Regions from separate parts of the Atribacter laminatus genome, predicted to be linked through region 2. Evidence: riboswitches for the same ligand, from Rfam matches in the RefSeq annotation. Region 2 holds a riboswitch; each other region holds the start of a gene.
The links. A riboswitch is a leader RNA that binds a small molecule or an ion and turns the genes downstream of it on or off. The one in region 2 is predicted to bind cyclic di-GMP.
Positions count from the first base shown of each region.

Region 1: linked by a shared signal. The riboswitch ahead of RT761_RS08795 (phosphomannose isomerase type II C-terminal cupin domain) and the one ahead of RT761_RS04490 (hypothetical protein) in region 2 are both predicted to bind cyclic di-GMP.
Region 3: linked by a shared signal. The riboswitch ahead of RT761_RS07280 (C39 family peptidase) and the one ahead of RT761_RS04490 (hypothetical protein) in region 2 are both predicted to bind cyclic di-GMP.

Region 1 is NZ_CP065383.1:1,941,557-1,952,638, forward strand. Features, by position in the region: gene RT761_RS08765 (FMN-binding protein) at 1-73, shown strand, start outside; gene RT761_RS08770 (ABC transporter ATP-binding protein) at 210-932, shown strand; gene RT761_RS08775 (hypothetical protein) at 978-2,123, opposite strand; gene RT761_RS08780 (glycosyltransferase family 2 protein) at 2,116-3,975, opposite strand; gene RT761_RS08785 (hypothetical protein) at 3,972-4,283, opposite strand; gene RT761_RS08790 (mannose-1-phosphate guanylyltransferase) at 4,439-5,506, shown strand; gene RT761_RS08795 (phosphomannose isomerase type II C-terminal cupin domain) at 5,527-6,129, opposite strand; cyclic di-GMP riboswitch class I at 6,210-6,296, opposite strand; gene RT761_RS08800 (DUF6062 family protein) at 6,506-7,132, opposite strand; gene RT761_RS08805 (endo alpha-1,4 polygalactosaminidase) at 7,378-8,400, opposite strand; gene RT761_RS08810 (hypothetical protein) at 8,446-8,877, opposite strand; gene RT761_RS08815 (NfeD family protein) at 9,527-10,930, shown strand; gene floA (flotillin-like protein FloA) at 10,935-11,082, shown strand, end outside.
Region 2 is NZ_CP065383.1:952,194-963,275, forward strand. Features, by position in the region: gene RT761_RS04480 (aminopeptidase) at 1-719, opposite strand, end outside; gene RT761_RS04485 (2,5-dihydroxypyridine 5,6-dioxygenase NicX family protein) at 733-1,779, opposite strand; gene RT761_RS04490 (hypothetical protein) at 2,401-3,822, opposite strand; cyclic di-GMP riboswitch class I at 3,906-3,993, opposite strand; gene RT761_RS04495 (GNAT family N-acetyltransferase) at 4,506-5,405, shown strand; gene RT761_RS04500 (class I SAM-dependent methyltransferase) at 5,467-6,108, shown strand; gene RT761_RS04505 (PIG-L deacetylase family protein) at 6,409-7,845, opposite strand; gene RT761_RS04510 (hypothetical protein) at 7,965-8,417, opposite strand; gene RT761_RS04515 (hypothetical protein) at 8,616-9,158, opposite strand; gene RT761_RS04520 (hypothetical protein) at 9,318-10,121, opposite strand; gene RT761_RS04525 (hypothetical protein) at 10,588-11,082, opposite strand, start outside.
Region 3 is NZ_CP065383.1:1,580,938-1,592,019, forward strand. Features, by position in the region: gene RT761_RS07245 (radical SAM protein) at 361-1,548, shown strand; gene RT761_RS07250 (hypothetical protein) at 1,893-2,684, opposite strand; gene RT761_RS07255 (GAF domain-containing sensor histidine kinase) at 2,934-4,493, shown strand; gene RT761_RS07260 (response regulator) at 4,490-5,137, shown strand; gene RT761_RS07265 (HAD family hydrolase) at 5,213-5,896, shown strand; gene RT761_RS07270 (phosphodiester glycosidase family protein) at 5,921-7,669, opposite strand; gene RT761_RS07275 (response regulator) at 7,909-8,268, shown strand; cyclic di-GMP riboswitch class I at 8,510-8,596, shown strand; gene RT761_RS07280 (C39 family peptidase) at 8,676-9,353, shown strand; gene RT761_RS07285 (InlB B-repeat-containing protein) at 10,226-11,082, shown strand, end outside.

The sequences.
Region 1 (11,082 bases), 990 kb from region 2:
TTCTCAGGCGACCATCAACACTAAAGCGTATTTAAAGTCAATAGAAAACGCTCTCAAAAAAGGAATGGAATAGGTCAGACGCAATAATGACCGAGGGAGGAGAGGGGGTGAGAAAAAAAGAGAAACGGTAGAAGGAAAAGATGGGAATGAAAACCTAAAGGTCTTTACGGGTAAGAAAGGAGGAGGGAAAGATTGAGAAACCAATAATAATGGTTTCAGAATTAACTAAGATATATCGAACTGGATCAGTTGAGGTCATTGCTCTAAAAGATGTAAGTTTCCAAGTTAATAAAGATGAATTTATTGCGATAATGGGACCATCTGGTTCAGGAAAATCAACCTTAATGTATATTATTGGGTGTTTAGACCGAGCAACCAGAGGAAGTTATTATTTTGAAGGCCAGGAAGTATCCCGATTAAAAGAAAATACTTTAGCTATCATACGAAATAAAAAAATTGGATTCGTTTTTCAGACCTATAACCTGCTTCCACGTCTCAACGCTTTTCAGAATGTAGAACTCCCCTTAATCTATGCTGGAATCTCTGGTACTCAAAGGAAAAAAATTGTTAAAAATGCACTCATCCAAGTTGGGTTGGAAGACCGACTATTCCATCGTCCAAACCAACTTTCAGGAGGAGAATCTCAACGAGTGGGTATTGCTCGAGCATTGGTTAACGATCCAAGCATACTCTTGGCGGATGAACCAACTGGAAATCTTGATAGCAAAACCGGTGAAGAGGTAATGCAAATATTTCAGAACTTAAATGAGCAAGGTAAAACGATTCTTCTAGTTACCCACGAAAGAGAAATTGCACAACATACTAAGCGGATCCTTCACTTTCATGATGGAAGGTTAGTTGGAGATGAATTAGTCGAAAAACCGCTACAAGCCAGCGAACAACTAAAGCATATATCAACGTCGGTTCCCTAATGGGCGAAGATTTTTTGAATAAATACTACCTTACTTATTAGCGATTTAAAAAGGTGGCCATTCATAGTTTGGTGAAAGATAAGTATCTTGACCAAAATTGATGAAGGACAAGGGAACCGTGTGGGTAGTTTTCTGCACTATCGGTTGGTTAGGAGTAAGAGTATTTTGATATGAGCCTTGAGCTGAAAAATAGGAATCCTGTCGGTTTAAAAAGAAATACCACCCTAAGCCTGAAGCTATAAGGAAAACGATAATGCCAGTAATTAGCTGATAACCACTTTTTTTATTCCAAAGAAGAAGACCAATGATAGTCAAAAATGAAATCGGAAGAAACAGCAGCTGATTTTGAAAAAGAACAAAAGAGAGAAAGATGACGCTAATCATCCAGAAAATTCTTACCTTACCTTGAAAAAAGAGCAATCCGAGAAAGGGATAAATAAACCAGAGTTTAGAAAAAAACATCAGTAAATTATATAAAGATGTAGTCAAAAATTCTGGGAATGAATATATCAGGTTCATTGGAGAAGTATTGAGAAATAAAAAGGGATTACCGGAAAAAACCCAATTAAAAAAGAGAATAGTAATTAGGAAAAAAGATGGAGGGAAGAGTGATACCAGAAAAAGAGATACTTTTCTTGAGAGTGAATCGTGGAAAAATAACCATTGAAAAATAATAACCGGAATACAAAACCAGAGGAATGATAGATGAGTTAAAGTTCCCACACCAAGGCTTATGCCTGCGAGAAAGAAAAAGTAAATTGATTGGGTTTCGTGGTATTGAACGATATAAGCTATGACGATGACGATAAAAAGAGCGAGCAGAAAATATGATGGTGAGGAGATTGACAAAAGAAAAAAAGGAGAAGAAATAATCAAGAGAATAAAAAAAGGGGGAAGATTTTTATTAATAATAATTTTGGATAATAGCCAAACTGCAAAAGTTCCTATTACCGGAGGTATGAGGTTGGGAAAATAGCCAATCAAAGCAAAGAAGAAAGGCAAAAAGGGATAGGCAAGAAAGAGTATTTTCGGTTGTTCGGCTCCGGAAGAAAAGAAGATTTGTGCCCGGTTACTATAAAAATCGACTTCGGACGATATCAACCCTTTTTCTCGTGCTAAAAGAGTAAAGAAATAAAAGAGAAAAAAGCAGAATACATAGAAAATAATAGCAGGAATGGTTTTTTTATTCATCTTGTTTTTCCTCTAACTGTAACCCATGAATAGTTTTTTCCCAGAAGAAGGGACGAGTAAAGAGCTGGAAAATACCTTTCCAAGCAGCAATGCTAGTCAACCACCAATATAAAGGATTTAAAAGTGAATAAAAAATTAGCTTGTCAATACCTCTTCTGAAAACTGCCAACATGCTTAGATAAATCCCTAAAAAATTACCGATGATAAGGTTAAAAACTCCTAAGTATAAAATGGGTCCGGAAAAATAGCTTTGCAGAAATTCACCCCGATTGAAAAGCCAGATAAAAAAGAGAATCCACAAAATGAGAGAACATGCCTGCCCAAGAGTGGTTCCACCAATAAATACTTGGAGGGTAAACCATCCTTTCCAACCTGAATTTCGGATAACCTGGAGAGGATGGCGATTATGAACTAAAAAAGTTTGTAGGTACCCCTTCAGCCATCGTGAACGTTGTCGAATCCAATTTTTTATCTGGCTATTCGCTTCTTCAAAAGTTGTTGAAGGAAGAACTCCGACCCGATAGCCTCGATAGCTGGCTCTCATGCCTAAATCAGCATCTTCAGTAACATTATACGGATCCCATCCTCCTAATTCTCGTAGGATTTGGGTACGAAAATGATTGGATGTTCCTCCGAGAGGTATGGGTAAATGATTGATATAAAGACCTGGAAGGAGGTAATCAAACCAGTAGGAATATTCTAAAGTGAATAATCGAGTGAGGAAATTTTGGTTGGCATTATAGAAATTGAGAGCGTTTTGAAAACACATAATATCCGGGGATGATGAGCGAAAATAAGCTACCGATTTTTTTAGCTGATCTCTTTCTGGGATATCCTCTGCATCATATATAGTGAGAAATTCACCCCGTGCAAAAGCCAGCCCAAAATTGCAGGCTCGAGGTTTGGTTTTGGGTATTCCTTCGGGAACAATGACAAAGCGAACGTTGTAAGGTGGTTTTTCGGCTTTACAATGAATCAAGGTTTCATGATCATCTTCTTCGATAAGAAATATGACATCAAGTTTTTCAGGTGGATAATCAAGATTTCGGATAGCGGTTGTCAGTTGACGAATCACGCTTTGTGGTTCGTAGTAAAGAGGTAATAAAATGCTATAAATGGGAAGATCACCGGAACGAATCTGATCCTCATTTTTTTTGAATAACGAGCTTGTTGCGTCAAGCTTTGCTCCGGAAGAGCTCAGTACGAATCGAAATATTACATTCATTGCATAAAAAAGATTAGCTAAACCCAATAAAATTAGGACAGTTAATCGGGGGAGAGTAAAAATGCCAATAACAATGAGAGCACACAAAAATCCTAAGCCAATCCACTGAACAGGAGTAAAGACTCTTATTGCTGATTCCTCTGGAGAGCGATAAAAAAGACCGGAAGTTGCTTCTTGTAAAAATTTATCTTTAAAAAAGATGTGAGCCAGCCAATCTAATTCATAGAGCGTGATCAATTTAAAAACCAGTTTTTTTTCAGGAAACTTTTTCTCTAAAAAATGTTGAAGAGAAGAGTTTTTGGGGTTGGGAGTAAGGATTTCTAATTCATCCTGATTGTAGCGATAGGGGAAAAAGGAAAATTGAAAAAAGTCTTGGGAACTAAAAACCGAAAGCAGTTCCGGATCGATTTTTTGAGTAAGAAGTTTTAAATTTTCTCCAGCGTATTCAAAAGAACCTTGTTGGGTGATAACCTGATAGAGTTGGATAGGATTTACAAAACCAAGAGAAATAAGAATTTCTCCCAAAAGACTCCCGGTTTCCTTTTGGAGTTCAAGAGCCTGAGCTAACTGTTCTTTGGTTATTAAATTTTTTTCAAGTAATATTTCACCTATGGGTTTACTAATCATTTTTTTATTGGGGGTTGAGTCATTCTTGAGTAAAAAACCCCAAAAAAGACCCCTACCAGGATGAGAGAAAGAGTTAAGAGATAAATTCGAAAACGTTGATAGAAATTTCCACCTATAATATTTTCAAAGAATGTATGAAAATTGAGCCCACCTATTAGAAATTTAGAAGATTTTTGGACGAAATACTGGTTTTTCAAATAAAGGGTATCTGATTTATATAGGTGATGATATAATTCCAAGTTCTCAAAACCAAAACTAATAGTGGTTATGGTAACAATAAACAATACTACTAGAAAGAATGTTTTCATTATTTCTCCCTCCATGATAGTTTATCGGACAAATGGTGAATTTTATTATGTGTAACCGGGTTATGTTTTAGCAATTATCAGAAAATGAGTCGATAGATAGCTGGGAAGGATATAATATGATTATTCTTTCATGATGGTAAATGGAGATGATGATTATGCCGATTGCCCTTATAATGGCTGGTGGGAAAGGTGAGCGTCTCTGGCCGTTAAGTACCTCAAAAAAACCAAAACAATTTACAGCGTTAATGGACAAAACATTTTTTCAAATGACTGTTGACCGAGTTCTTCCTTTGGTGGGAGAAGACGGTATTTATGTGGTAACCCAGGAAAATTTTAAATCCGAAATCTTAAAGGAAGTTCCTTATTTATTAGAAAAAAATATCATCCTTGAACCAGTTGGGAGAAATACTGCTCCCTGTATTGGGTTAGGTGCACTCACAATAGCTCGTAAGAACCCCAATGAAGTCATGATTGTAATTCCATCTGATCACCTGATTTTCGATGAAGAAAGATTTCGTGAAGTTGTTCGTTTTGGTTGTGAAGTCGGGATGAAAGATTATCTGATTACTTTAGGAATAACACCAACTGAAGCCCACACTGGTTATGGTTATATCCATTATGGGGATGAAAAATTTTGCAAACAAGATATAAAAGCCTGTCAGGTGCTTGGATTTATTGAGAAGCCGGATATTAAAAAAGCAAATTACTATTTTTCCAATCCTACCTATCTGTGGAACAGTGGAATATTTATTTGGAAAGCTCAAACCATTTTAGAAGAAATAACAACCCATATGCCCAGTCTTTTTCAGGGACTTAACACCATTCAACACTATTGGGGAAGGCCAGAGTTAGAAACCGTGAAATCTCAGGTATTCAATACACTTCCATCGACTTCCATCGATTACGGTATTATGGAGAAATCAGAGAGAGTGTTGGTAATCCCAGCTACTTTCCAATGGAACGACATTGGATCTTGGTCGGCACTGGAAAAAGTATTTTCTCAGGATAAATCAAAAAATTTATCCATTGGTTCCTATTATGGATTACAGAGTCAAAATAATATTATCTATTCCCAAAAACCAATTATAACCTTTGGAGTTAATGATTTGATTATTGTTGAATCGGATTCTGCTGTTTTGGTGATGCACAAAAGTCTTGATCAAAAAATCAAAGAGTTAATACAGGAACTTAAAAACAACGACCAGTTCAAGCATCTTACCTAACTTTTTTTATTGGTTTAAAGCTAAATTATTTCACTTCGGTTAAAATCGTCTTCAATACGAACAATATCTTCTTCGGAGATACAATTACCGTTTTGAACTTCAATTATTTCCAGGAGTTCATCGCCGCGATTTTCCATTCGGTGGAAGGTCTGCATGGGAATATAGGTACTCTGATTCGGATCTAAAATGAAGGTTTGATCTCCAACGGTGACCAATGCTACTCCTTTGACTACCAACCAGTATTCATTGCGATGGTAATGCATTTGTAAGCTTAAACGGTAACCAGGATAAACAACAATTTTTTTAACCTTGTAGTGAGGTCCCTGGTCGATAATGGCATAATATCCCCAGGGTTTTTCGATTTGAGTCGGTTCTTTTTGTGCAGAATCTTCAGAAAATTCATTTTTATTTCTTAGGTTTACTTCATTTTCAAGACAAACTGATAAATTACTTTTTTCGTTTGCTTTTAGATAAATCGGAGTAGAAGGTGTTGATTTTTTTTCAGGTATAAAGAGGCCATTTGATAAAAAGTGATCAGTTTCAACCTCATCTAAGCTTTTTTTGTCAAATTGCTGGCTTATATCACTCTTTGAAGTTGGAGATTTACTATCTTTACGAGCCATTTTATAAATCCTCCTATGGAAAACTTTCCTATGGAAATGGTTCGTATTTTACAAGTCATCATTTCGTTTTTTAGGTGGATTTTGGCGGCTCGACTGCCATGGCATATAAACGCTTTAGGCTCTTAGCTTTGCGCCTTTTCCTTTAGGAAAGTTTGCCTTTTCAGGTACCCATACTTTTTCATATATTATCGGCAAAAAAGAAATTTCCTTTAGAATAGAATTAATATATTTAATAAGTTAGACAAAAAATAAATATACTATTTGAATCAGAAAATTTATCGAATAAATAGCCATGCTACTTGATGGTAGCAGATGAGGATAAAATACTTATCTAAAAGCGTCAAAGTGAGGAGCGCATCGATACATCTATAAAAAACTACTTTCTACTATGTATACGATGAGATTTTCTTAATCGCTGACTGGCAAAAAATTCTAAAACCTCTTGCCAGGAATTGCTTTCTTCAATTGAGATGGTATCTTTATTTGCTTGATAATCAAATTTTTGAATGAAGGATTTAAGATTTTCGTCTATATTTTTTAGACTTTTAAGAGTCTGTTCCCTAAGTTCCGATGAAATTGAAGGAGTAAGTTGTAATTCATTTTGGTGAATGATACAAACGAAGGTATATTTTCCCCAGACATTTTTAAAATCCTTCCAATGCTTTTGAAGAATATTTTCAAGATGATGGATTTTATCTTTCCAAAGATTGCAGAGTGGACAATTTTTTAGGGTGGGATGGTTTTCATTTTTTAAATAGGTATTGAGCAAATCCTCATAGACAATACTCATACCCAAAATTGATGGTCGAGTATCGAAAACCCTTCGTAAATGATCCTGACAAAAACCTCCTTGATCGCGGAGTTTTTGACGGATCTCTGGATCGGTGACAAATTCATAGAATAATCCATCTAAAGATTGTTCTTCAAAAGTTTTTTTATAACTGCAAATTGGACAACCATTTTCTGAGAAGAGTTCCAGTAAATCGTAATAAGTTTTATCCACGCTTCATCTCCTTGTAACAAATAAGCTCCATTTCGGGATGTTATCACAAATTTATTAAAGGAGAAAGAAATGAACCCAGCTGTGAACATAATTATTTGCAAATAGGAACCTGTTATTGTGAACCGGAGCAATTTAAGGTTGACTCAAGTGTCGATAAGAATGACAGTTTTATAATAAAAGGTGAGAAGGTTATCGTTAACATAGATGATTATACTTATTGGATTGATATTTCCAATCAATTCTATTTATTGAAGTTCCTCGAAATATTCAAAAGAATCAATCAAATCTAAGTAAACTCCATCAAAACCAGCTTTGAGTATTTTATCAAGATAAGCATCTGGATTTCCAAAAATTATTTGCTGCCAATTTTTATCCCAGTAACGAATTTTATAATTTCCACTCCAATCTGGGTTTTCTTCTTCTAACCAAGGTGGAGGATTGATATCCCATTCTTTTTGCCAATAATAGCGATAATTTTCTGCTTCTCCAATTGAGAGATAGGATAGGACTAAACGCTTACCACCATTCATTTTTTCTTTTAAATGGTCAATATCTTCATGGGTAAACATTTCATCCTTTGAAAAAAAGGCATCAATTATGAATAGGTCGTAATTGGTGCGAGAAAGAGCTTCAATCATTTCTTCGGTATTAGAAAAGCTTGAAGGATTAATGAAATAGAGAAAATTCTTGGCATGAATTATTTTTTCAATATTTTCGGAGTTTGCACGATAGGGCACCGAAGAGTTATCCGGAATAATATTGAGTTCTCGGCTTTCAGCAGGGAAACTAATAAATTGCTGTAAATTGTTACTTTCAAGGGAGTTCTTGATGTTGAAAGGCTCTGAGCAATAATCGGTAACTAAGACTGCTTTACCCAAAACTCGAATTTTATTCAAGAAACCAAGCCAATTTGAAGTTATGATTTCCGGTGTATGTTCATCATCGCCAAGAAAACCAAAATATAATTCTTCTTGGCCAACCCCATCTATTGCTGAGAGGTATTTGGAGATCAGCACACCTTCCGGTTCGCCATTACTAGTAAGAAGGCTAAGTCCATTCTGAGGAACAATTATAAAATAGGGATGAAATAGATGAGAATATCGGGAAATTACCTGGATAAAATGTCGCATCTCATCTCGATAAAAAAAAGAATCACTATCAGAAAGGTTTTGGTTTATCAAATCTTGGCAATAGGTTACTCCCGATAGTACGATAATAAAAAGGAGAATAGTATAAGCAATCTGATTTAAAAAGAATATTTTTCGCATTGCTTATTTTCATTGATAATTATTTAAACGAATTTTAAGAATTTTCTAAATCACCTCGATTTTAATATTGACCGGTCCACCGATATTTGATCCATCAAAAATAATATATGTATAGGTTCCAGATTGGGTGAGAATAAGTTCAGAGATATTGACACCATTTAATGAACTACCCAAGTCTGGCGTATAGATACTCGTCATCCCATCTGGATATTCAAGGGAACCGTAAGGTTCCATCATTGAGCTTGAACCGGTTAAGGTGATTCGAATTCTTTGCCCGTTATTGGCAAGAAATGTTACTTCTGCAAAACCACCACCTGCTCCTATCGTTCTATTCGTATTGACTATAGTTGATGGGAGTTGTTGACCAGCTGGTAGGGGGGGTGGATTGAGTGAAAGGGTATTGATATTGCAACCAACGGCTATTGACAGAACGAAAAACAAGGTAAAAAAAGACAACCACAGAATGAATTTTCTCATCTTTTTCCCTCCTTAACTAAAATATATAGATTTATTATATTACTTCATATTTTTTTAGTATATCTAAAAATGGGAGAGGAAGTTGAAAATTTACCGGGATAATACAGTAATAAAAAAATTACTTCCTCATCATGGCTTTCACCCCATTTTTCTTTTTTTCTCTCTCCTGGTGAAAGAGGAACTCTTTATTCCGTCATCCTGAGGAATCGTTTTTAATCCGTGAGGATCTCATCTTTAACAAATTGTGGATTTGAAGAATTGGAAAAGATGAGACTCTCTCTCGCCTTAGTTGGTAAAATTCTACCGACCTCCTTTGAATAACAAATTGGCTAAATGAGATTGCCACGTTGTCCAACCGAAGAACGGTTGAACTCCTCGCAATGACGGATTTAGATATAGATTTTCTTCCTCATCTAGTCTTATAAAATACTACCAGGTTTAATCCGGAAAAAGGTTATAATTACTTTATGTTATTATTAACTGATAACCGGAAAGTTGACCAAAATTAAATGATTTTTTTCATCGAAAAGTGCAATGTTTTTATTAAGTTATTCTTTGCTAAATTGAATCGAAAAGCTATCATATATAAAATAGTTAATAAGAATATTTAATTATGTTTGAAAAAAACGAGATAAAGGAATATTATTAAATGAAAATTGCTTTATTGAGTATGAAAGAAAAACTTATTTTTCGAGAGACAATGAGAATATTCCACTATTCTATAATGTTGATACTGATTGTTTTATCCCTTTCTTTATCTGCTTATTCTGCTGAAAAACCTGTGGTTTTTTGGATTCCACTTAAGGATATTCCTGACTTTGGAGCCGTTGAATGGGGGTTGGCCAGCTTTGCTAAGAGATCTCTTTCCGAGGCTGAAAAACAGGGTGCTGAAATCGTCGTTTTCGAAATTGATACTTTCGGGGGACGGGTTGATGCTATGCTCTTTATGAAAGACCTGATCATGCAAGCTCCAATGAAAACCGTGGCTTTTATTAACTCAAAAGCCTGGTCGGCGGGTGTCTTTTTGGCACTGGCTAGTGAAGTGATTATTATGGTACCGGATGGAAGCATGGGAGCCGCTGAACCGAGAACCGGCCAGGAGACGGCAGAAACCCCGCCTGATCCCAAAACTGTTTCAGCAATTCGGGGGCAAATTGAAGCTTTAGCAGAAGCTCGTAATCGCGACCCTCAGCTATTCGCTGCAATGGTGGATCGAAACGTAGAAATAGCTGGTTTAAAAGAGAAGGGGGAATTGTTAACCCTGACGGCAACAACTGCCTTAGAAAGAGGAGCTGCCGATCATCTAGCTCAAAACCAGCAAGAAGTGTTTAAGGCATTGGGATTAGAAGATCCGGTTGTTGTTACACCATCTCCTTCCTGGTCGGAAACTTTAGCTCGGATTTTAACCCATCCCACGATTATTCCAATTTTACTCCTTATTGCTTTTGGAGGAATTTTTCTTGAAATAATGACACCTGGGTTTGGATTCCCGGGTATAGCCGGTATTATTGCTTTGCTTCTCTTTTTTGGAGGGAGATATTTTGCCGGTCTCGCCGGATGGGAGCCTTTAATGCTTTTTGTGGTTGGGATACTCTTATTAGCCTTGGAATTATTAGTCATTCCGGGCTTTGGTATAACGGGCATTACTGGTATTGGTGCTTTAGTGATTTCTCTCTATATGGTTTTAAGGACTACCAGCATTCTATTCTGGGAAATTGCTTTTAGCCAATTACTATTTTATATCGCTATAATGGGAGGAATCTTTTTAATCCTCCTTTTCTTTTTACCCAATAATCCCATTTGGAAAAAACTGGGGTTACATAAAAAAGAGAAAGAAAAGGAAATTCCCGAAGAAAAAATTTTAAATTACCAGAGCCTGATTGGGAAGAAGGGAGTCACTAAGTCTGTACTCCGGCCTTCGGGTATAGTGGAAATTGATGGCAAGCGATATGACGTGGTTACTCGTGGTGAATTTATCGAACTGGGCAAAGTGGTAACTGTTGACGAAGTGCAAGGGAACCGGATCATAGTCCAAATTAAGAGAGAGGTGTAAATATATGGATATTACCGGATACTTGGTACCGGCAATCATTATATTGATTCTGGTTATTGTATTTTTTTCACTGGTTCCATTGGGACTTTGGATATCAGCCTTAGCGGCTGGGGTGAAAATTAGCATTCTTAACTTAATCGGTATGAGACTGA
Region 2 (11,082 bases):
TGTCGTTCAAATTGGGTAGCTTCGGTTCCCCCCTCGAACTTGATGGCCTTACCGTCCTGTATGGTTATACGGATGGGGGTTGATAACAATCCTAATGGCGACTGAGAACCATCAATAACCGCTACCCCATTGACCGATTCCTCAACCGGTGCTATGTAGGCTTCTCCAGCAGGTAAATTTCCCCAGCGTCCTTTTTCCCGATAGATACCATCATCGGGAGGGATACCGGGTTTTCTCCCTTTTAAGCTCATTACCAGGTGGGTTCCCAGCTCGGTGGTAATTTCGACTTCCTGAGTTGATTCCATTAGTTTAGTCAGTTTCCAGCTCAATTCAGATATTTTTTGATAATCGGCAGTCATGGCTCCTATAGTCATAATATCTTCGGTAATCCCTGGTAAACTGGCGATTCGAACTCCCTGGTTGGTTGCATCAACTCGGGCATGAGTGTGGGTTAAACTTTTGGTAGTGACCAGGAGAGCAATATCACTGGAAAGCATAGCTGCCCGTACTTCTGAAGGTGGCTCTTGGGCGTGATGATCTCTTGGTGTCATTACCATCAGAGTGGCATCAATTCCTAAGGAATGAAAAGCATATAGAAAGCTTTCGGCAATGGCCAATTTTCCGGTATCGGTAACAACCAGCGCATTCTCACCCGGTTGAGCGCCCATGCAGTCACGAACGGCTATCATGGCGGCTTTCATAAGAGGAGTTAGATTCATATTTTGCCTCACTTTAGCTTTTGCCCAATTTTTGGGCGAGTGATTTCAGTTCGGGGTCGATAATTTGTCCTTTGTCAATAATAAGTGTTCCATCTAACCAAACTGAAGTGTTGAGACAGATCCCATCGGAATGAGATGGTGCTGGAATACCATTTGGCGGAAGCAATATCGCTCCAATGTTTCCAATTCCCCATTCAGTACAGCCCCAAACTCGTTCATCTTCTAAAATGTCTCCGGTCAACTTAGCACCCGGATTAAACCCATAACAGACATGGGCTAAGGCGTTCATACGAGGGTGATTAAAGCTTTTCATCCAAGCTTCATATTCAGCGGCTTGGCTTCCCCCCTCGACTTTCACGATAACTCCCTTTTCAATATGTAAGTGAATCGGCTGTTTGAGTAAGCCTAAGGGTGGAACTACTGACCCATCAAATACGATTATGCCATTGATAGTTTCCAGTTTTGGAGTCCAGGCGACTTGACCTGACATCATGTGAGAACCGGGAGTATCGGCATACCCTAGCTCACAATTAACCGGATGGTTAGAGTCGTTTTCGAAAGATACATCTTCACCGGCAGGTGTAGTCATTCTCACTTTTTTGGCTTTACGAGTTTTTTCAGCCAGCTTTTCCTCTAATTCTTTTAACGTCGGATAGTCGACACGACCGATGCATCGGATCATCATGTCAACATTCATTCCCACTAAGCACATATGACGTAGTTGAGGGTTTTCTTGGACAGCAATATCGTAAGGAGTAGAATACAAAAGCCATTGATTATTAAATTCTGCCCAGGCATCAGCTTCTTTTAAAACAGCGGTAAGGGCTTTCTGGGGCAGCATTGGATCAGCTGCTTTTCCAACCCCCAGAGGAGATGGCGTCCAGACAACCATGGGCTTGGCACCAGCGGCAAAAGCAGCTCGAGCAGTCGCATCAACAACCCGGGAATCGCTCTCGGTGTCAGCGGTGATAACAAAAGTTTCATCTTCTTTGAGTTTAAATAACTCATTCACTAAAATATCGGCAGCTTTCCCTAACTCGTATTCATAAAGCTTTGGCAACAAAAAACACCCCTTTCTAAAAAATTAATTATTGATCTTCTTGGTTATTATAACATTATAAATAAATTAAAAGGTTAGCAGAGGTATTTTACTCTCTCCTACACAGCTTTTTTCCTTATATTTTACCCTGTAAATACAATGAGAAGTGAGTTGTGAATGGTGAATGGTGAATTGTTAAAATAACCACCCTCATCTTGACCTTCTCCCATCAAGGGAGAAGGAATTATAGCCTTTTGTCATCCTGAGACCTCGCATTTCGAGGGCGTGAGGATCTCATCTTTTTAATTCTTTTTATTTCCAAATTATTTTTAAGTTTGAAATCTTTATGTTTTTAGGAAAAGAAACACCGGATTGTTGTTTTTATCATCAATTGTTTTTTCTTTTATTCGACTCACATCTCACTTCTCACGGCTCACTGATTCCAGTAAATGAGATTGCCACGTCGCATAGGACGCTCCTCGCAATGACGGAACGGTATGGAATTCAAATCCCTCTTCATCCCCCTTTGCTAAAGGGGAAACTTTTCCATCGCCCCTTTAGGAGAGAATGAAGAAGAAGTGAAATAAAAAAGGCCTCCCAAATTTTGGGAGGCCTCAAATTTAAATAAACAAGAGTAATATTTTAACGATTCACCAAAGGAATAACCATCATTCCATCTTTGGGTACATTATTATAAGGTGATTTAGCCAAGGCATAACCTATGGGCAGATTATAAAGTCCATTTATAACCGACCGGGTAGTTGAAGAAATTGTCGTGCTTCCATTGGCAATGGCATCCATGACGCTTCCATCATTAGTATGACCAGCAAAACCGACTACATGCCCTAACTCATGAAGATAGAGCTCATATTTCGGCTTGATTGGATATCCGTACCAATTTCCTTCAGGAAGGATTCGAACCTCTGCTTTAATGAGCTGATAATTTGACCACCAAACCGTGGCATAACCCCAAACCCCATTTCCCTGAGAGGTGATTGATGCGGCATCATAAAAAATGGTTATTGGACTGGTACTATCGGTTGATAACTGGAAGGTGGTAGTTCCTCCAATGATTGAGTTCCACTGGTTTAAAACATCCTGTACATTGATTCCAGGGTAATTGGTGGAATCCTTAACCTTAATGATCCCATCCCTCCACCGTACCACATTATTCTTTCCATAGCTATACTGGGAAATGAGTTGGTAATTAATAGGTGAGCTTGGTGTTGGTGATGAACCTGCTAATGGCGTCGGTGTCGGTGTTGGATTTAAAGCACCATTCTGTACCACTACCTGATTACTGGTTGCTAATTTGGTATAACTCCCATTTCTAAAAAGCCGGAATTCATACTGACCGATAGTATTTGGAGCCTTGAAAATTAACGAACCATTTTTTTGCCCTCTTAAATATTGATAGCTGATTCGGGAATAATTATTTGAACCAACTTTAAAAAGACCGATCCAATCCCGGTAATACCCTGGTGCTCCAGTAAAATTGACAGTAATATTTCCTCCCGGGACTATAACACTTGGGCTTGCTGAAAGTGGTGAATTATTGTTTGTACTAGGAGGTGTTGGAGTCGGTGTTGGTGTTGGTGATGAACCTGCTAATGGCGTCGGTGTCGGTGTTGGATTTAAAGCACCATTCTGTACCACTACCTGATTACTGGTTGCTAATTTGGTATAACTCCCATTTCTAAAAAGCCGGAATTCATACTGACCGATAGTATTTGGAGCCTTGAAAATTAACGAACCATTTTTTTGCCCTCTTAAATATTGATAGCTGATTCGGGAATAATTATTTGAACCAACTTTAAAAAGACCGATCCAATCCCGGTAATACCCTGGTGCTCCAGTAAAATTGACAGTAATATTTCCTCCCGGGACTATAACACTTGGGCTTGCTGAAAGTGAAGTTCCGGCGATTTCAATAACAGAAACGCCTGAAGCATCGTTAAGTTCTTTTTCAACTGAAGGTGTCATGGGTACATTAGTACAACCGGAAATGAAAGTAATGAGGAGAAGTCCGAGGATGGCGATAAAAAATACTTTATTGCGCTTCACTACTTATTCCTCCTTCAGGACTTTCTCCGAAGAAAAGAGGTTTTAAGAGTGACGCACCCTTTTGAGTTTAAACTCAAAAAAGACTTGGCAACCCGACTACCATTGCGTATTTGACGCAGTAGGTTCGTAGCTTTGCGCCCTCACCTTTCGGAGAGTTTGCCCTTTCATTCTAAAAGTTCATTTTTACTTACTCAATTTATCGGATAAAAAAGAAGTAACTTTAGTGGATTTATTCCAATTTGATCTTGATATTTATTTTTAAAAAAGGAGATATTTACTCTGTAAATGTAGTGAGAAGTAAGTGGTGAGTAGTGAGTTGTAAAAAATTATTACCTTCATCCTGACCTTCTTCCATCAAGGGAGAAGGGACTCTGACTCGTCATTGCGAGGAACGTAGTGACGTGGCAATCTCATGAGCTTAATCTTTTTATTCCTCTCCCTTTGGCTAAAGAGAGATTAAGAGGGATTCGATTGGTTCTCAAAAAACTCAAATCCCCCTAACCCCCTTTTCTAAAGGGGGAGATTGATTTCTGAATAGTTATTTTCATCCTCATTTGGTGCAGCTAGGTAGCATGAACGTCTATCTTTTAAACCTCAAAATAAAATATTGACGAAAAACTTCAAAATAGAATTCTTTAATACAGTATAATTGGTATAAAAAAATAAGAATAAGGGTTCTTTGCATGGAAATAATTCGTGAAACCTATACCACCTTTTCGGAAAATGCCGAATTCTTAAAAAAGATCTTTCCACAAGATGATGAAAAATACTATTATGACTTCCTTAAATATGACCCATTTTTCCACCCCAATAATATTTATTCAATCAAAAATAGAAATCAAACTATTGCAACCCTTTGGTGCCTTCCTCGTCTCTTTATAGACAGTAAAAGAACGATTCTTGCGGCTGGGATTGCTAACGTTGCGACTAATCCAAGTTTTCGAGGACAGGGATTGGCTGGTCAACTGATGGAAAAGGCTTTAAAAAAAGCCGAAGTCCAAAATTTCGAATTCATTATTTTAGTAACCAAGATTCCTGAATATTATAAAAGATGGGGATTTCAAAAGATAGGTAAATATGAGGGAGTTATTGAGCCTTCAACCACTGGCAAATACCCTATTACTTGCCAGAATATACCTTATGAAAACATACTCGATTTATATATATCTTTCTACCAGGATTTTCAGGCTATTGCTCCCCTCCGTAACTTGGCTTATATGAAGGGTATGAAGGAATGGAACCAGTGGAGTTCGATGTTTAATTATAATGGGAAAAAAGCGGATTGGTTTCTCTTGAGGAATGAAATTGGTCAATCGGCGATTTTCTATGGATTGGATAGAGAGGAAAATTTTAAGGTTTTTGAAATAATTTGGGATAAAAATATTGATAAAAAAGACTTGTTAGCGCTTCTCCATAATTGGGCTTATCAACTCGGAAAAAATATTCATCTCGATTTGCCTTTGCCGGTGATTAATTATTTAAGGTTGGAAGCCAACAAGGATGATAAAGATACTGTGATGGTTAAACCTTACGAGGATATTGATATAAATCGTCTCTATCTTCCCGTTCCAGATTATTTTTAAGAATAAGCAATATAAAATTACTTAAATACATATGAATGAAGAAAGGAAGAACAAGTAAAAAATGAAATTTAACGACCTATTGCGGCGTACCAAATCAAATTTGGAGAATTTAGGATGGAGACTGCTTACTCCCTTTCTTCAGCTTTATTTTAATGAAAAACATTTCGAAGAACTTTATAAAAAGAAACCAGATCCATGGAATTATGAAAACTACGAATTTGAAAAAGAAAAATACCAAAAAACCCTTGAGTTAATTCCCAGTGATGTCCAAACGATTTGGGAAGTAGGATGTAGCGAAGGGTTATTTACTCAGCTTCTTTTAAGCAAAGGTAAAGAAGTTTTTGGTGTTGATATTTCGGAAACCGCTTTATTGAGAGCCCAGGAGAGATTCAAAGACTTTGGTGATAAAATTCATCTGCAAAAACTGGATATCACTCGAGAGGATATAGATGGAACCTTTGACCTGGTTTTAGCTTCGGAGATTCTCTATTACCTGGGTGGGAAAAATATTCTCTTGCCACTGGAGGAAAAGTTTTACCGCCATTTACGACCAGGAGGTTACCTTCTCCTCTGTCATTTTTATCCTTCTGGAAAAATCATCCATGATATTTTCCGAGAGAATAACAGATTTCAAGAAGTATCTGAGAAAGTCACTCACCATCCCCACCGGGATTACATAATTACTCTTCTGAAAAGGCAGTGAGTTGTGAGCAATAAACAGAAAAATTCACCCTCATCCTCACCTTCTCCCATCAAGAAAGACTGAGGGGGAGAAGGAAAAGCTATAAAGTTCTTAAGGAAGGAATATTTTTACATCATGGCGAAAAATGGAGTGACGTGGCAATCTCACAAGCCTTCTCCGTCATCCTGAGCGGTGTTTTCCCGCGTGAGGATCTCATCTTTTAAGGTTTTTTTATTCTTCATAAATATTATAAAGGATGAGATTCTCACGTCGCACACTACGCTCCTCAGAATGACTGAAAAAAGTATCCCTCATCGGTTTTTATTCCACATTCTCCATGATGACCATGCTCCAGGGGAGGCGGTCAAGCATTAAATTGGTGGGGATAGACGATTCGGCACAGAGGAAAAGAGATTCCGGGAAAGGACGGTGATCGAAATCGAAGGTTAAAGCCACCCACCCTCTCCCATTGGTGACTATTGGCAAAGAGGATAGATAATCACCTTGAATACGAACTGGGCGTTTTTTGTCAAAGAGCATATAACTTTCTCGAAAAACTACCTCACCCTCACTGTACCCGATCAAGAAAAAACGATACCGAACCCGTAGCGGTATACCAGAGTCATAATGAAGTTTGAGAACGATACTATTCTCTTTTCGGACAACCTCCATTTGTTTGATATCTCCACCTCCAACCAGTTTGGGGAGAGCAAACTCGCCTCTTTCATCTAAAATTGTTGCCTTTCCATTTTGAGGTAGATAATAATCAGTATCGATAGCATAAACCTCATTGATTTTGACAAAGGCCAGAAGAGATTCTCTAATTTCCTTTTGGCTCTGATATTGATCAAGAGCCTTCTTTTTGCTACTGATTTCTTCCTGAGTTAGTTCAAAACCAGTCCATTGGCGAGTTGACATTAATTGAGAAGGAGGGTAAAGCCGGAGATGAGGTGCATACCCCCAGAGTGGAGGCCATTTCATTCGGCCGAAATGGACCAGATAGAGATAGATTTTGGCATCATCAATCCAGCTGGAACCTTTTTGCCGTAGACGCTCAAAAGCTTCCTTAACGAAATTATAATTAGCCCGATGATCAGTATGGAGGTCCGAAGCGTGAGGAAGATAAATAGTTTGAGGCTGGAAGGTTTCCAAAATATCCTGTATGTCACTTATGACCTGATCACCACAGTAAGATGCTGAAAGGGTATAACTTGATAAATAGGGCGATTTGTCGGTTTGAGTATAGGGCGAACGGAAACTATGTTCATAATCTCGATAAATCCACCACATTCTCTCTAAACCGCGATCAGGATACCCTAAAAAAATGACGTTTTCTTTCGCTAACCCCAAAATTGCAGTTGCTTCTAAGGCTTCTTTTTGACGGAGGTAACCAAGGGTCACACCTTTAGGAGAATCTTTGGATGTATGGATCATTTCATAATCATTACCAAAGCTATCTCCCGAAGTAACAAAAACCACCTTTACGGTTTTCCCTTGAGAGAGTGCTTTTTGAATGGTTCCCCCACAGCTTAAAGTTTCATCATCGGGATGAGGGGCAAAAATGAGAATCCGCTCGGAATCTTCAATCAAGGGTTCAATTAGTTTGGTGTAGACTTTAGAATAAACGCGAAAAAAAGGAGAAAAAACCGAATTAAAAGGAAGGATTTTAACCAGAAAGAATGAACCGATTAAGATGCAGATCATTGTTATGACCGCTTTGACGACTCGACGTAAACGACTCTTCGGCTTTCCACTCATTGGTTTATAGCTTCAATGTTCAGCATGGAAAAAATTATAGCATGTAAAAAAACTGAGATAAACAAACGTACTTGAAAAAAATCTATAATCGGAGGTTAAATATAATCTTGATAAAAGATTTAACTGGCTAACGGAGCTGTATCAAGTAGCCAGATTTCATTAATTTTCTTGAGAGCAAATTCACCATTAAAGGTTGGTGAAGACATTTCGTCAAACCCGATCAATCGGAATGAATAATTCAAATTAACCTTTGCCGAATCACCGTTTATGGTTATGGATTTTATTTCATAAGAATATACATATTGAGTATTTTTTTGTTCAGCTATGGGGACTTTGTTATCAAAGAACATATTTGTTGCTTCATAAGCTGCTTCATTAGGAATCGTGCAACTCAATGCATTTTCTCGATCGACATTATTGATCGCCTGGAAGTACTGTTTGATGACCTGGGTAATCAAGCCTCCATCAGTTGTCGGAACAAATGAAGTACAGCCGGGAATAAGAAAAAGTATTAAAAGAAAGCCCATGATTGAAGTAAAATAGCATTTTTTTTCATAAATTTTTATGCTCATAATTGACCCTCCGTGAATGAGATTTTTACTGGTTATTTTAATAAAGAGCTTGCTTTTTTGTGGATATCCATTGCAATAAAAGAGTTGTTTTGCTCTTTTATTGGTCTTGGCTTTTTTGTTTTTTAAAACAAAAATTTAATTTTTCCCCACTCTTTCTTAGTATTATTCTCTTCTTTGCTTTTAACCATGTTTATTAAATTAGTACAAAGGACAGGATGTTGAAGAAGTTGGACAAGAAGGAGGATAAATAATATCACAGGTTATATCACTATACCCACAACACCAGTTAGAATAGACATCAGAAATAGCACATAGATTAGACAATCGCCATTGTATTGGATAACTTTCCGAATGGGAGATATTAACAAATAGAATTATTTTTTTACCCTCTAATACGACTTTAGCCACATCACCAAAGACTTCACCATCTGGATAGGGGATGCTTACTTTCCAATTACACGGATTGAAAATGCAGCCACTGCTGGTTTCATCGATTTCTTCATCAAAGTTTATGAATACCATGAGATTGGCGTCATAATCAGGACTATAAATAGCCATAGCTGTTGTGGATTGTATTTCGGGACAATCGATGTCAATTGTTTGTGGGGCTATAGTTTCAGGTGTTGGAGTAATAGGTGGGGTTGTGGTTGGTTGAGATAAAAAGGGCAATTCACAACCGGGAATTAAAATTAAAAAAGAAAAAAACAGAAGACATAAAAATATTTTGATTTGGACGTTCATAAAAATTACTCCAATATTTTATGATTGTTTTAGAAAATGGCTCTTAATTAATCAGGAGCAAAAATGAAACAAAATGAAAGTACGAACTTAAAAGTTTAATGAATAAAAAAAACCTGGGTTTCAAAACCCAGGTTTTTTTGATAAAAAGCTAAGCAAACCTTACAAGCAAGCAGATGATCCGATTGGGCAAGGTTCACAGGTTTCACAGATCGGTTCTACACAGCAATCCGAACCGCTGAAACCACAGCACCAATTTCCAAGTTCGTCACTGACAACACAGCCACCACTGAGTTCCCAAACAATTTCATCTGCAACGGTTGGAGCCGCAACTAAGCCGTACGGAGCTGCTGTTCTTAGACCATTAACAGTATTTGCGTAGCAAGCAGCTTCTTCAAGGTTGCAAATTAAACCACAGAAGTAATAATCAAATACTACTGGTTCACAAGTATTGCACCAATCAGGAATTTCTCTTGTTCCACATTCAAGAACAGAAGCATCTACGATGATTTTATTGCCATCAACTTCAACATTATATGGAGATGCAATAAGTTCACTTACAAGACGTCCTGAATTTTTAACTTTGATTGTCCAGTTAGAAGGATTGTAAACACATGAACTTGCTAATGGGTCGATGTTTTCGTCAAAAGTGATAACGATCTTGAAAGTACCAGTACTTGCATCACATGTTGGCACTACACCTTCTTCACCGATTTCGCACCAACAGTTTGAATAAACATTACCAGTTACTGTTTCTCCATTGCATGCAGCACATGGATCAGGATTAGAACAAGTTCCACAGGCGGTACAACCGCTATCACACCCTGTAGCATCATAAGTTGTGTATACATCAGTGCTGACTACTTTCGGGCAATCGGCATCGGTTGGTGGTGTGGTTGGTTGTGTGGTTGGAGTTGGAGTTGGGGTTGGGGTTGGTTTCGGCGCACAACCGGCGATGACAAACATGGCGATTAAAGCTGCAAGTGCTAAAAGAATCCATAAATTCTTTTTCATTTGGTTTGAAAACCTCCTTCAAATTTGTATTTCGAAGTAACGAAATATTGGGAAACCTCTCGGAATAAGCCTTCTCCTCGGTTGAGGCGGAGGAGCTTTCCTAAGTTTCGCTCCACCCGGCTTACCAGACGATCCTAACACCAAACGGGCAAATAAGTGCTGATAATTCGCTTCTTACCCTTCCCTGTCGACCTCAGGGTTACTTGAGTTGCTCACGTCCTTCCCCACAAGTGATTCAATTATATACTACGAAAGGGAGAAAGGAAAGTTTCAAGAGAAAATAATTTATTCAGGTAAAATAATGAAATTTTTAAAAGATAGACCTTCATAACACTTTATGAAACCAGATAAGAATGAAATACTGGAATTCGACATGCCATGGCATGTCGCTGTGCTATAGAATGATGCTACATACAATTCACTTCTTGAAAGGCAGGTTAAAACTGGCTTTTTTATCGGAAAATTTATCACGACAAATGATTTCTACGATATAGTCTCCCGGTTCAAGGTCGAAGTCAAGTGTGGTGACTAAAAAGACCTCAAAAACCGGGCTGGAGGTTACATAGCGGAAATCAGAAAAAGCTTCCTGACCACCAATGAAGTTACCTTCGGTGCCATAAACGTTAAAATCTACGGTGAAATAAATATGGAAAGCTCCACCCTCTTCACGGATAGTATAATTTTTTGGTTCAACATAAACAAATAAGCTTTCATCAGCGGCAAAGAAGTTGGAGAGCCTTTTGGTATAATAGCCGTAACTTTGGGCCTCCCCATCGGTAAAAACCGGGTTGACCATTTTCATCGGAGCTTCATTCCAGAGCAACAAGCGGGCTTTTTCAAGGGCTTCCTGTGATGCGTTGAGGTCGCCGGCTTGATAAGAGCTGAGGGCTGATTGAAGTAATTCTTCTTCGTT
Region 3 (11,082 bases), 630 kb from region 2:
GCCGCTTCGCGGGGGGAGGGTGCCTTTTAGTTTTTAATGATTACCCTGAGACGATGAATAAGTAACATAAAAAATTTTGCTAAATGAGATTGCCACCTCGCTTCGCTCCTCGCAATGACGGATTGAGAACAGGTATGATGAATCATTCTCTATAATAAATGCTTATCAATAAGTTTATAATTTTTGTGCCTGATTAATGTAGCGACATGCCATGGCATGTCGTATTCGGATTTTCATCCTTATCTGATGCTACGAAAGCGGCCTGAAGGTCTATCCTTTAGAAATTATAAAAATTTCAATCTGTAAATCTTCATGCCAGCTGTCATAAATTATAAATGAAATATTCCAAAATGGGTAAAATTGTTTTATAATTATTTTATGGTTTACTTTCCTAAAAAAATAACTGATATCGATCAAAAAGTAATAATTCTGGGAGAGTCGGCTCAATATGATTTATGTGGAGCCTGTGCGAACCAGATTGAGAGAAAAAGAAATCCTCAGGGTGGATGGATTTATCCTACAGTGACCCCCGACGGAGAAAGAGTAAATCTCTTAAAAATCCTCCTTTCCAACGACTGTATTCATAACTGTTATTATTGTGGGAATCGTGAAGGACGAAAGGGAGATCGAGTTCGTTTTTCGCCGGAAGAATTGGTTCGGATATTCCTTAACATGAAAGATAGAGGTTTAGTGAAAGGGCTATTTTTAAGTTCAGCAGTTGATAGAAATCCGTTCCAAACTATGGATGATATGATAAAAGTGACCGAACTGCTGAGGTGGAAATATCATTTTCGAGGATATATTCATCTAAAAATATTTCCTGAGTCAACCGATGACTATATCGAGACTGCTATAAGATTGGCTACTCGAGTGTCGATCAACATTGAAGCTCCTGGTTCTGATTATTTAAAGAGTATTGCTCCTCAAAAGAATTTTAATCGAATATGGAACAGATTTCTTTATCTGAAAAAGCTTTCTCAAAAGGGGATAAGACCTCGCGCTGGATTCACTACCCAGTTGGTTATCGGAGGAGGTGAAGAAAAAGATCTGGATATAATGAGGACTGTTAGCACTCTTTACCATGACTTTTCTATGACCAGAGCTTATTATAGTGCGTTTCATCCGATTATTGAGACTCCTTTAGCCGAAAAACAACCAGAATCGACTTGGAGAGAACACCGCTTATATCAGGCTGATTATCTTTTTCGGAAATATCACTTTTCTCTTGATGAACTCATTTTTAACCAAAATGGAAATCTGCCCTTGGAAATAGATCCAAAAACTTTATGGGCATTAAATCATCCAGAAGTTTTTCCTTTAGAAATTAATACTGCTTCTTATCAGGAGTTACTCAGAATACCAGGCATTGGTCCAATATCGGCAAAAAGAATTATTCAATTTCGCCAAAAGGCCCCTTTTCGTGACTTATCCTCACTTCAAAACTTAGGGATTCGTGCCCAGGCAACTGCACCTTATATTCTTCTTTCTGGAAAACAATTCCGGATACCTCAGCAACTCTCACTTTTTTCAGAATATATCGCTGGATAAACCCTCAGTCCACTTGTGCGGCACCAGATGGACATGAAAAACTACCATGGCATGTTGTTACATTAATTAAAGAACAGGCACTCTAACCCCCCCCCACTCAATGGGGGAAGATCATTCATTTGATGGTATTTTCTGGATAGGACTTTCATACAAATTTTTTGGCAACAGATGAGAATAAAAATATACACTCAGGAACCAATTTCCTCCTTTAGCAAAAGGGGGAAAGGGAATTGAATTTATTGGTAACGAATCGAATCCCTTCCAATCTCCCTTTATCCAAAAGGAGAGGTTGATATAAAATGAATTTGCTGAAAATTGGATTTAAGGGATAGGCGAAAAAGGTTTTATTGTGCCAAATTATTAAAAGAAACGAACATAGGATTGAAATAGGTTTGTAATTTCTCTTGAAAAACCTCCTGAGGAGCCTGGCAAAGGAGTGCTGAAAGATAAGAGAAATTGGCAACAGGTATATACAAGACAGTAGCCTGGAGTTGAAAAACAAAAACTTTCCCCTGGTAAGTTCCTTGAAGAACTACATTCCCTTTGGTTAAATTCATACCGGTTTGAGATGAGCTGGGATCAGTTCGATAATCCTGGTTGACGATTTTCAAGTCAGGAATGGAAGAATGAAGCCAACTAGAAATCTGTTGAGAATAAGCCTGGGCATCTTGGAGCGTACCTTGAACCGGTAAAAAGGCAGTAAAAGCTGTAAAACCACTTTGATCCTCGGAAAAAACAACCCGTTTATTCCAAGTATCAACGTTTACTGCCCAATTCGCTGGATATTTGACTGTACCAGCAATCATTGGATCGAATCCGAAGGTCTGAGATAAATCCAGTTGTTTCCATTGAATGACGGGTTGGTCTTGCTGGGGTTGTAATTGACCTTCGGGTTCTTGACTGGGTAAAAAGGGATTCGCTGGGCCAGTTGTGGTTTGATTTGGTTCATTCCCTTCAGGAATTGGAAGAGTTGGAGTATCTTGTACTGGTCTTTGTGGATTTTGGTCAAGAGCTGGCAGTTGAAGGGCATTGACATCGGGGAGGGTATCCTGTGCAACACTTAAAGAAACCAAAGCAAGCACCAATAACGATGTAATAATTAATGTTCTGATGAGTATTCTTAATCGGAAATTCATTTTATCCTCCTTATTTAAAAAATATCAAGAAATAATTCATTCAAGGATTGTCATCAAAATGATGATAGTAAATTGCCCTATTATTAATTAGTGAAAATCAAAGCTTTCTATCTTGAGGTTCTCAATAATAAATTTTAGACTTCATTTTTAACGCCGTCAATTCAAATTTATATTATAGTATTTATTATGTTATAGTATTTTGAAAGAACAATATTAAAGTAGGATCTTTTTTAAAAGGAGAAGAGCTACTTGAATTCAGTCGAAAATTTATTTAGTAAAAATGAAATAAAAACTCTTGAAAATATCATTGATACCGCTATTAAGGTATCAAATGCTCAAACCGGTTCGTTGTTGTTAGCCAGAAATGATGGAAGCTTGTTTATAGCAGCTGGTAGAGATTTGTTAGATAAGTATATCGGATCACGGGTAGATCTGGATAAAAAAACAGTTTCAGGATATGTGTTTCAAACCGGAAAACCTCTCATTATCGATGACAACAACATTAGCCAATTTTCTCGCCGTAAAGAGAGAAAGAGCTATTCAATTTCTCTTCCCATCAAAAAAACCACCAATCAGGTAGTTGGAATTTTAAATTTAAATCGAACGGATAAATCCTTTGAGAAAAAATCTATTCCGCAATTAGAAGCTTTTACTACCAACATTGCGATATTATTAGAAGAGAATAATCTCCGCCAAGATCGAGAACGGATCATTATTGTTCTTTCGGAGATCATTGAACTCTTTTCATCTTTATGTTGCAATGATACATTTAATGCTGTTTTTGAGAAAACCTATTATGCGGTGAAGATCTTAACTGGCGTGAAAAAGGCTTCGGTGTTTAGGCTTTCAAAAAAAAGGCCTTATTTCGTTTTTACCAAAGAATGGCCAAGAAAAATGAATTGGAGGACTTTCGATAGTATAAGTCAACAAGTACAAGACCTTATCGATCATAAAAAAGTGACTCTCATTAGTGGTAAAGCAAAAACCCAGCTTCTTTTTATTCCTTTAATTTCTGATAATCATCCTCCCTTTTTGTTTATAGGAATTCTTAATAAAGAGATTGATATCATTGATTATTTAGTTCTTTCCATTATTGAGAATATGGGAAGTTCAACCTTAGAGAATATTACACTCTTTAAAAACAGTAAAAAGCTTACCCAGGAAAAAGAACGTAATCGCTTAGCAAGAGAACTTCACGACGGATTAGCTCAAATATTAGCATCAACCCAGATTTATTTGCATTTTTTGGAAAATATGGTATCGAAAGAAAACCAGAATGAAATTGAGATATTAAAAAAAATCAAATCGTTGAATACCTTAGGAATTGAGGAGTCACGCTTTATTCTTTCTGAACTCAAGGGAAAACCGATCACGGCAAGCCAATTCAAGGAGAAAATCGATGAAATCATCGGTCTTTTTATTGTTCCAGGCAATAAAATTCATATAAATTATCAGGTGGAGCTGGAAGAAATCCCCTATCGGATATATAAAATGTTTTTAAAAATATTGCAAGAAATTTTATCAAACATCCAAAAGCATGCTCAAGCTAGTTTAATTAATATTCATATCACCAATAGTAAACGCCAAATGATTCTTTCCGTAGAAGATAATGGAATAGGTTTTGATCCACAGATTATTGACGAAAAAGGTGCTGAACATTTTGGTTTACAAAACCTTCAAGAAAGGGTGAGAATTTTAAAGGGGAAATTTATTATTGATAGTAAATCGGGTAGAGGAACGAAAATTATGGTGAAAATTCCTTATGAAGAAAATGATTCAAGTATAGTCTGGGAAGGATTAGAGAAATGAAAATACGAATTGCCCTCATAGATGATCATCCAATATTTTTAGCTGGTTTGAAACGGCTTATAGAAAGTACTAATTCCTATGAGGTTAGCTCAATTGCTAATAGTTATAAAGAAGCATTAGAAAAGATTGACTTCGATAATGTTGATATTGCTTTAGTTGATGTAAATATGCCTGGTGCAAATGGTATTGAATTATTAAAAGCTATCAAGCAAAGAAGCAGTGCCTGTAAAGTGGTTATGTTGACAATTGAAGAAGATGAAGAAACAATTTACCGAGCTATGAAGGAAGGTGCTCGGGGATATATTTTAAAACAGGATTCTCCCGAACGTTTATTAAAGAGCATCCAAGCCTGTGTAGAGGGAGAAATTCTGTTAAGCAATCAAATTTATTCAAAAGTAGTCGATAGGATAAAGAAAGTTAGTCCTCCTGAAAGTGCTCAGTCGATAATATTTTCTACTCTAACCGATCGTGAGATTGAGATTACCCGATTGATTGTTCAAGGAAAAAGTAATCCTGAGATTGCTAAAACTTTATATATAAGCGAGAGTACAGTAAAAAATCATATTAGTAATATACTCCATAAACTGGAGATGAAAGACCGGGTAGAATTAGCTATTTTAGCTGTTCGTGAAGGAATTGGATAAACCTCTTGACAAACTTGCTATAATTCCTATGGTTTTGGGGATAAAAATTTTAAAATCTTCGAGGGTGACCTACTTATGTTAAAATCTGTTCTTTTTGATATAGATGGAACAATTACTGATACCAATCCAATTTTTTTGGATGCGATCGTTCATACCCATTATGAAATGACCGGTCAACAGAAGAATCGTGAGTATTTTCATTTTTCATTGGGTATTCCCAGCCCAGTTACCATGGGAATTCTTGAGATTCCTCAGGATATTAGGGTGCCTTACATTCAGAGATGGCAAGAACATATTAAAGAAAAGATGCATGAAGTGGTTCTTTTCCCAGGGATTGTAACAGTCCTTGAGAGTTTAAAAGAGTGGGGGCTTTCCATGGCTTTGGTAACATCAAAAGTCCGTTCGGAATTTTCCTTTCAGTTTGATACATTTGGGCTGAATCATTTTTTTCAAGTGGTTATCTGCGCTGACGATGCACCTCGTCCCAAACCCAATCCAGACCCGTTGTATGAAGCTTGTTCTCGTTTGAAGGTGAAACCTCGTGATACTGTTTATGTAGGTGATAGCCGATATGATATCATGGCTGCCAAAGCAGCTGGTATTCCATTTCTTTTTGCCTCCTGGGGAACAATTGATCCTACTTCGGTTTTAGAACTTCATCCCGATTTTTATCTCAAGGAGCCAATTGAGATTTTAGATGTTGTTCAAAAGAAAACTCAGGTGGAAGCTCATACCCAATTGAATTACCAGAATATGTAAGAGTGTGGAATTCCTTTCCACATTTTACCTAAGAATTATTGCAGTTGAAATTTTTCTTTCTCCAGTTAGGTCAGATGGCCAATTAAGAATTTTTCCTTGGAGATAAAAAGTTACCGATCCACCACCATCAAGGTTGAGAGCATCAGACACCTGATAGTGCTTTAATTCCTCAACTAGCTCAGGTATCGTTAAACCCGAACTATGGCCAGGACGTCGACCATCGACGGCAAGAAAGAGAATTTTTCCATCTTGGGTTTGTCCAATAACAGCTCGAGGATGTTTATTTTCGACAATTTCTTTGCGAAATGCACCAAAAGGACCTGCTAAACCATTTTGGAAAAGAAGAGGGCCGCTACTGAGTATGTATTCTAATCTCAACCATTTTTCCAAGTCTCCAGTTTCGGGGAGAATAGTCATTTTTACTGATAGAGGAGTTCCAGGATAGAGATTTTGCAGCATCCAACCAGTTATATCACCTTTTCCTTGAAGAATAAATCCGCCCTTGGGTATCAAGGTTTCACCATTGGTTCGAGATGTAACTTGAATAATACCATTTATCACGACAGTTTCAACCCCTTGCGTTCGAGGGGTTTTGCCATTATAGCTTTCGTCGAAAATAACAATTTCATCTCCACGATTGGGACGGTTAATCCCATGAATAGTGAATCCTTGTTGGTTGGGAAGAGAAGCGGTTGTGTTGAGATGAACCATTCCAAAAACCAATTCTTTATTCTGAGTGATTCCGAATGAATACCACCCTTCTTGGGGGTCACTTAAAACTTTTCTATTAATCATCAAAAGGCCAATGGGGTCACCTTCTTGACTAAAAAATCCAGCATTAACGGCAAAAAATGCATTTTTTTGATGGGCAATAATGCTCATTTTTTCCCTTTCAAGAATTTTATCATGAGCAAGGACTACTTCGGGGGTATACGTTGATATATTAGGGTCATATAGTAAAGCTATAGAAAAAACTGATCCACCTTCAACCTTTGATTGGGGTGTGCTTACCACATTTTTTTGTGCAACCGGAACGCTGGGAAAACCTTGTTTATTGAGTTTGTCTTGAATTGAGGAAATATCTTGAGCGGGGAAAGGACCAACTCGTACCTTAAATAATGATTGTTCTTCAACAATTGAGGTATTATAACCAAGTTCTTTTAAAAAAGTTGAAGTATTTTCAGCACGAAATCGCTCGCTGAAAGCACCAACTTGAAGGTAGGCTGTTGGTTCTGAGGAAGATGCCGAAGGGAGAGCAACTGGTTCACCAAATCCCCACTTTTTAATCATGAGCATTATTCCTGGTTCTAAGATTTTAGAAGATTCATAATAAAGATTCCCATTTGAATAGGCTTTTAATTTTTCCTTTAAAAAAGAGAATTCTTGGGGTGTGAGTGGATCGTTAGGTCGGAAAAGACCTTGAGCATCACCGGTAAACAAGGGTGGATTGAGTTGAGTGGAAAGAATAACAACCTTTTTTTCGTCTTCATTGAGGTTTTGAATATCCTGGAAAGGGATCGACCCAGCATCAAAATAATCATATAAATCATTATATGAAAGAGCATCGATTATAGTTCGAGCAGCATCGAGACGAGTAACGAATTGAGTGTTAGTGCGGTTTTGGCTTATAACGATTGTAGGCCCAAGGATATTTTTTAACGAAATAGTGAAATCATTCCATGACAATCTTGATTCAGCTGTCAACCCTGGCAAAGAAACGGTAATAACAAGAAATAAAAGAACGATTATATGATGAGTCAAATATTTTTTCATATTGCATCCCTATTTACTAATATTCTTTTTATAATAAAGTTCCTCATAGGGTAACAAATCCAGTAAAAAAATTCAAACCCAATTTTTATTCCAACATCTAATTAGTACTTTTAGCTATGAAAATGGGATTAATGACCTATATAAGTTTAAATTTTTTTTTCCTATAATTTCGATAGTGACGATTATGACAGGAGGAGATTCAACTGATTACAACAAAAACAAAAACAACCACCAAAAAAATATTTGTTGTTGACGATAACCGTTTTTTTCTTGAAAGTTTGGTGTTCCTCCTCAACCGTCAGATCGATATGGATGTTGCGGGAACCCATGATCGGATTCAGGGGGTGTTAGAAAGAATTGAAGCGGTTAAGCCCGATGTAATCATTCTTGATATGCGACTCCCCGATGGCGATGGGATTACTTTGCTTCAAAAAATAAAATCAAGCTTTGACATTCCAGTTATCATGCTTACTATGTACGAGGAGCATAAAGAACGGGCGGCCAGAGCAGGAGCATTTGCCTATCTTGTCAAAGGAGAAGGTCTCGACCGTCTGTATCAACTTATACGAAAAGCCACTGAATCGTTTGTTAATTCTTGAGTTATATATTCTATCTTCTCCCTGCTTTCTAACAAGTTAGTTTTATCTTCTTTTTTTGCTCATTCTCTTTCCTGTATATAAAATACAATGAAAAGTCATGATTTTGTTTTATCGGAATCCTGAGCACTTACTTTTTTGTAAACCTTTTTAAAATTTAGAGGAAAACTTTTTTTAAAAAATCCTAAAGTATTTTGATATTGTTCCGATAATTAATAAAGGACTGGAAATATATATTAGATATATATATTAAAGGCAAACTCTCCGAAAGGGGAGGACGCAAAACCACGAACCTAAAGCACGAAAGTGCTACGGCAGTCGGGTTGCCGGATCGGCATCGAGTTGATCTGTTAAAATGTGCGTCACTCTCAAAAATGATTTCGGAGAAAACTCTGAAGGAGGCATGAGAGTTGAAGCACAAACAGTTACTGCCACTCATCATCTTCGGGCTTCTCCTGATGGTGTTTATCTCTGGTTGTACCAACTTCGTAAACACTCCGGAAACCGATTTTGGTAATAATAACGCGATAACCAATGTGATTTCTTTAGATAGTTTAGATAAATTTATTGAACGCTCTGATACTAAAATCCTACTTGACGTTCCTTTCCTTCCGCAAGTTCCTCCTGGAACCTGGTCAAATACTCGAAATTGTGGTCATACCGTCGCAGTCATGATGAGAGCTTACTATTATGGAATAGAACCACTTCCAGATCACATCATTCAAGCGGATGATTGGTTGAATGATCGATACGGCCTTCCGATTAACAATTATAATGGTGACTGGACAAACAGTTTTCAGATCCGTGCTTGGTTAGAAAGTGAAGGAGTCCCAACCAAGGTTGGTATGGGTAATTTAGAAAGAGCTCGGAATATGCTTTCAGAAGGGAAACCATTTTTAGCTGCAGTATATTCTAATATGAATCCGAATGGTGGCGCCAAACATGCTATGTTAGTAATCGGAATCGACTCCGCCAATGTATATGTCAACGATCCGGGTAAGGTTAATGGTGCCAACAATTCCTATACCATTAATCAATTCCTTTCAGCTTGGGGCGCACAAGGCAATTGGTATGTGGCATTGGATTAATTAAATCATAGATTGATTTTTAACTTCTTAGTTATATTTACGCTTTTATTTTGAATTGACCTGCGGTTTTCTATCTTCAAATTTACCAAGGCGATGGCTTTTAGACCATCGCCTTTTGTTTTTTTTAGCCTTTGTTGAACAATTACTTACTCACTCCTGCCAGATTTTCTTCCATTTTTTTTAAGATGCAACAGGTTATCTATTGAAAATACACGGGCATGATAAATCAAGCCCCTACAAAAGATTTAAAAGTTGTAGGGGTGCAATTCATTGCGCCCGTTTTCCATTTAATGTAGCGACATGCCATGGCATGTCGAATCTTTGTTTTCTCCCCCATCTAAACCTTCCCCGTTTTTTCTTTTTTTCCCTCTCCCCTGGTGGGAGAGAATTAAGGTGAGGGGGGAAATTGTATACCACGTCGAGCTTTTATTTAAAAATTCCAAACCTGAATATGAATCTGAACTTTGATCCTCATCCTTCCCTTCCCCCATCAAGGGAGAAGGAACTCTGACTCGTCATTGCGAGACCTCGTTTTTTGAGGTCGTGGCAATCTTATGAGTTTAATTTTTTTTATTCCTCTCCTTTTAGATAAAGGGAGCTTGAGAAGGATTGTTTTTTTTTCCAGTACTTTCAAACCCCCCTAATCCCCTTTGCTAAAGAAGGAGATTCATTTCTGAATAGGTGTTTTCATCTTCATCTAGTGCTGCTAAGCAGCATGAAGGTTTGTAGAATTCAAGGGAATATTGCCATTGTAGTTTATAAAAATAGTACCACTGGTTGGTAAAAATAGGCATGATTTCCTATATCCGATTCATCTCTCCTCAACTAATCTATACCAAGAAATCTAATTATCCCGAGAGGAGGGATTATTCGTGAATAGAAAAAAACTATGGTTTTTGGTCTTAACAACAATTGTGTTAGCGTCTTTAGTCAGTGGCTGTATCGGTGGTGGCCAATTCGGAGCTCCATCAACTGACAGCTCAGTCACCATCAAAGGAGTGGTGGTGGCCCCTGATAATAACTGCTTTACCGATACCTGTGCTAACCCATCGATCATTGAAGGAGACCCTCTCCCCAATGCCGATATCATATTAAAAGGAGATACTCATACCCTCACCGGGAAAACTGACTGTGCTGGTAACTACCAGATCTCAGGTCTTGCTGATGATGGGTACGTTCTTTATGCCAACCGTGGTGAGGTTTGGGTTAAAAAAGCCATCTCCCCAGTCACTGGTGATGGAGGAGAAGCCAATTACCTTACCACTGCCCAGGTGATTCTCTGGGAAGTGATTGAAAGTTCATCTCCTGGTTCGATTCCGATCAAAGACATTCCAACAGTTATTCCTTTTGATGGTATTCCACAAAATTTCATCGATGCTGTCAAAGCTGCTTTGGCTGATTGCCGAGATGCTCAACAAGATAAAACGGTCATTGGTCTTGCTAAAGAAATTGCAATTGCCAATTTCGGTGCTCCTAGTTATTGCGTGGTGCCAGATTCATCACCACAAACTTTTCCATCTCCAGCACCACAGCCTTCACCGGATTGTCCTATTCCAACTGCTAAAATCGGAGTGCCTCAATCAGTGGAAGGAAGTGATGGCGAATTTAAATTCGATGCCAGTGGTTCAATAGCAGGTGGAGATGACTTGACTATTACCAATTATAAATGGGATTTTGGTGATGGAGTAACTTTAGAAACCACAGAACCAATAGTTCAACATCAGTATTC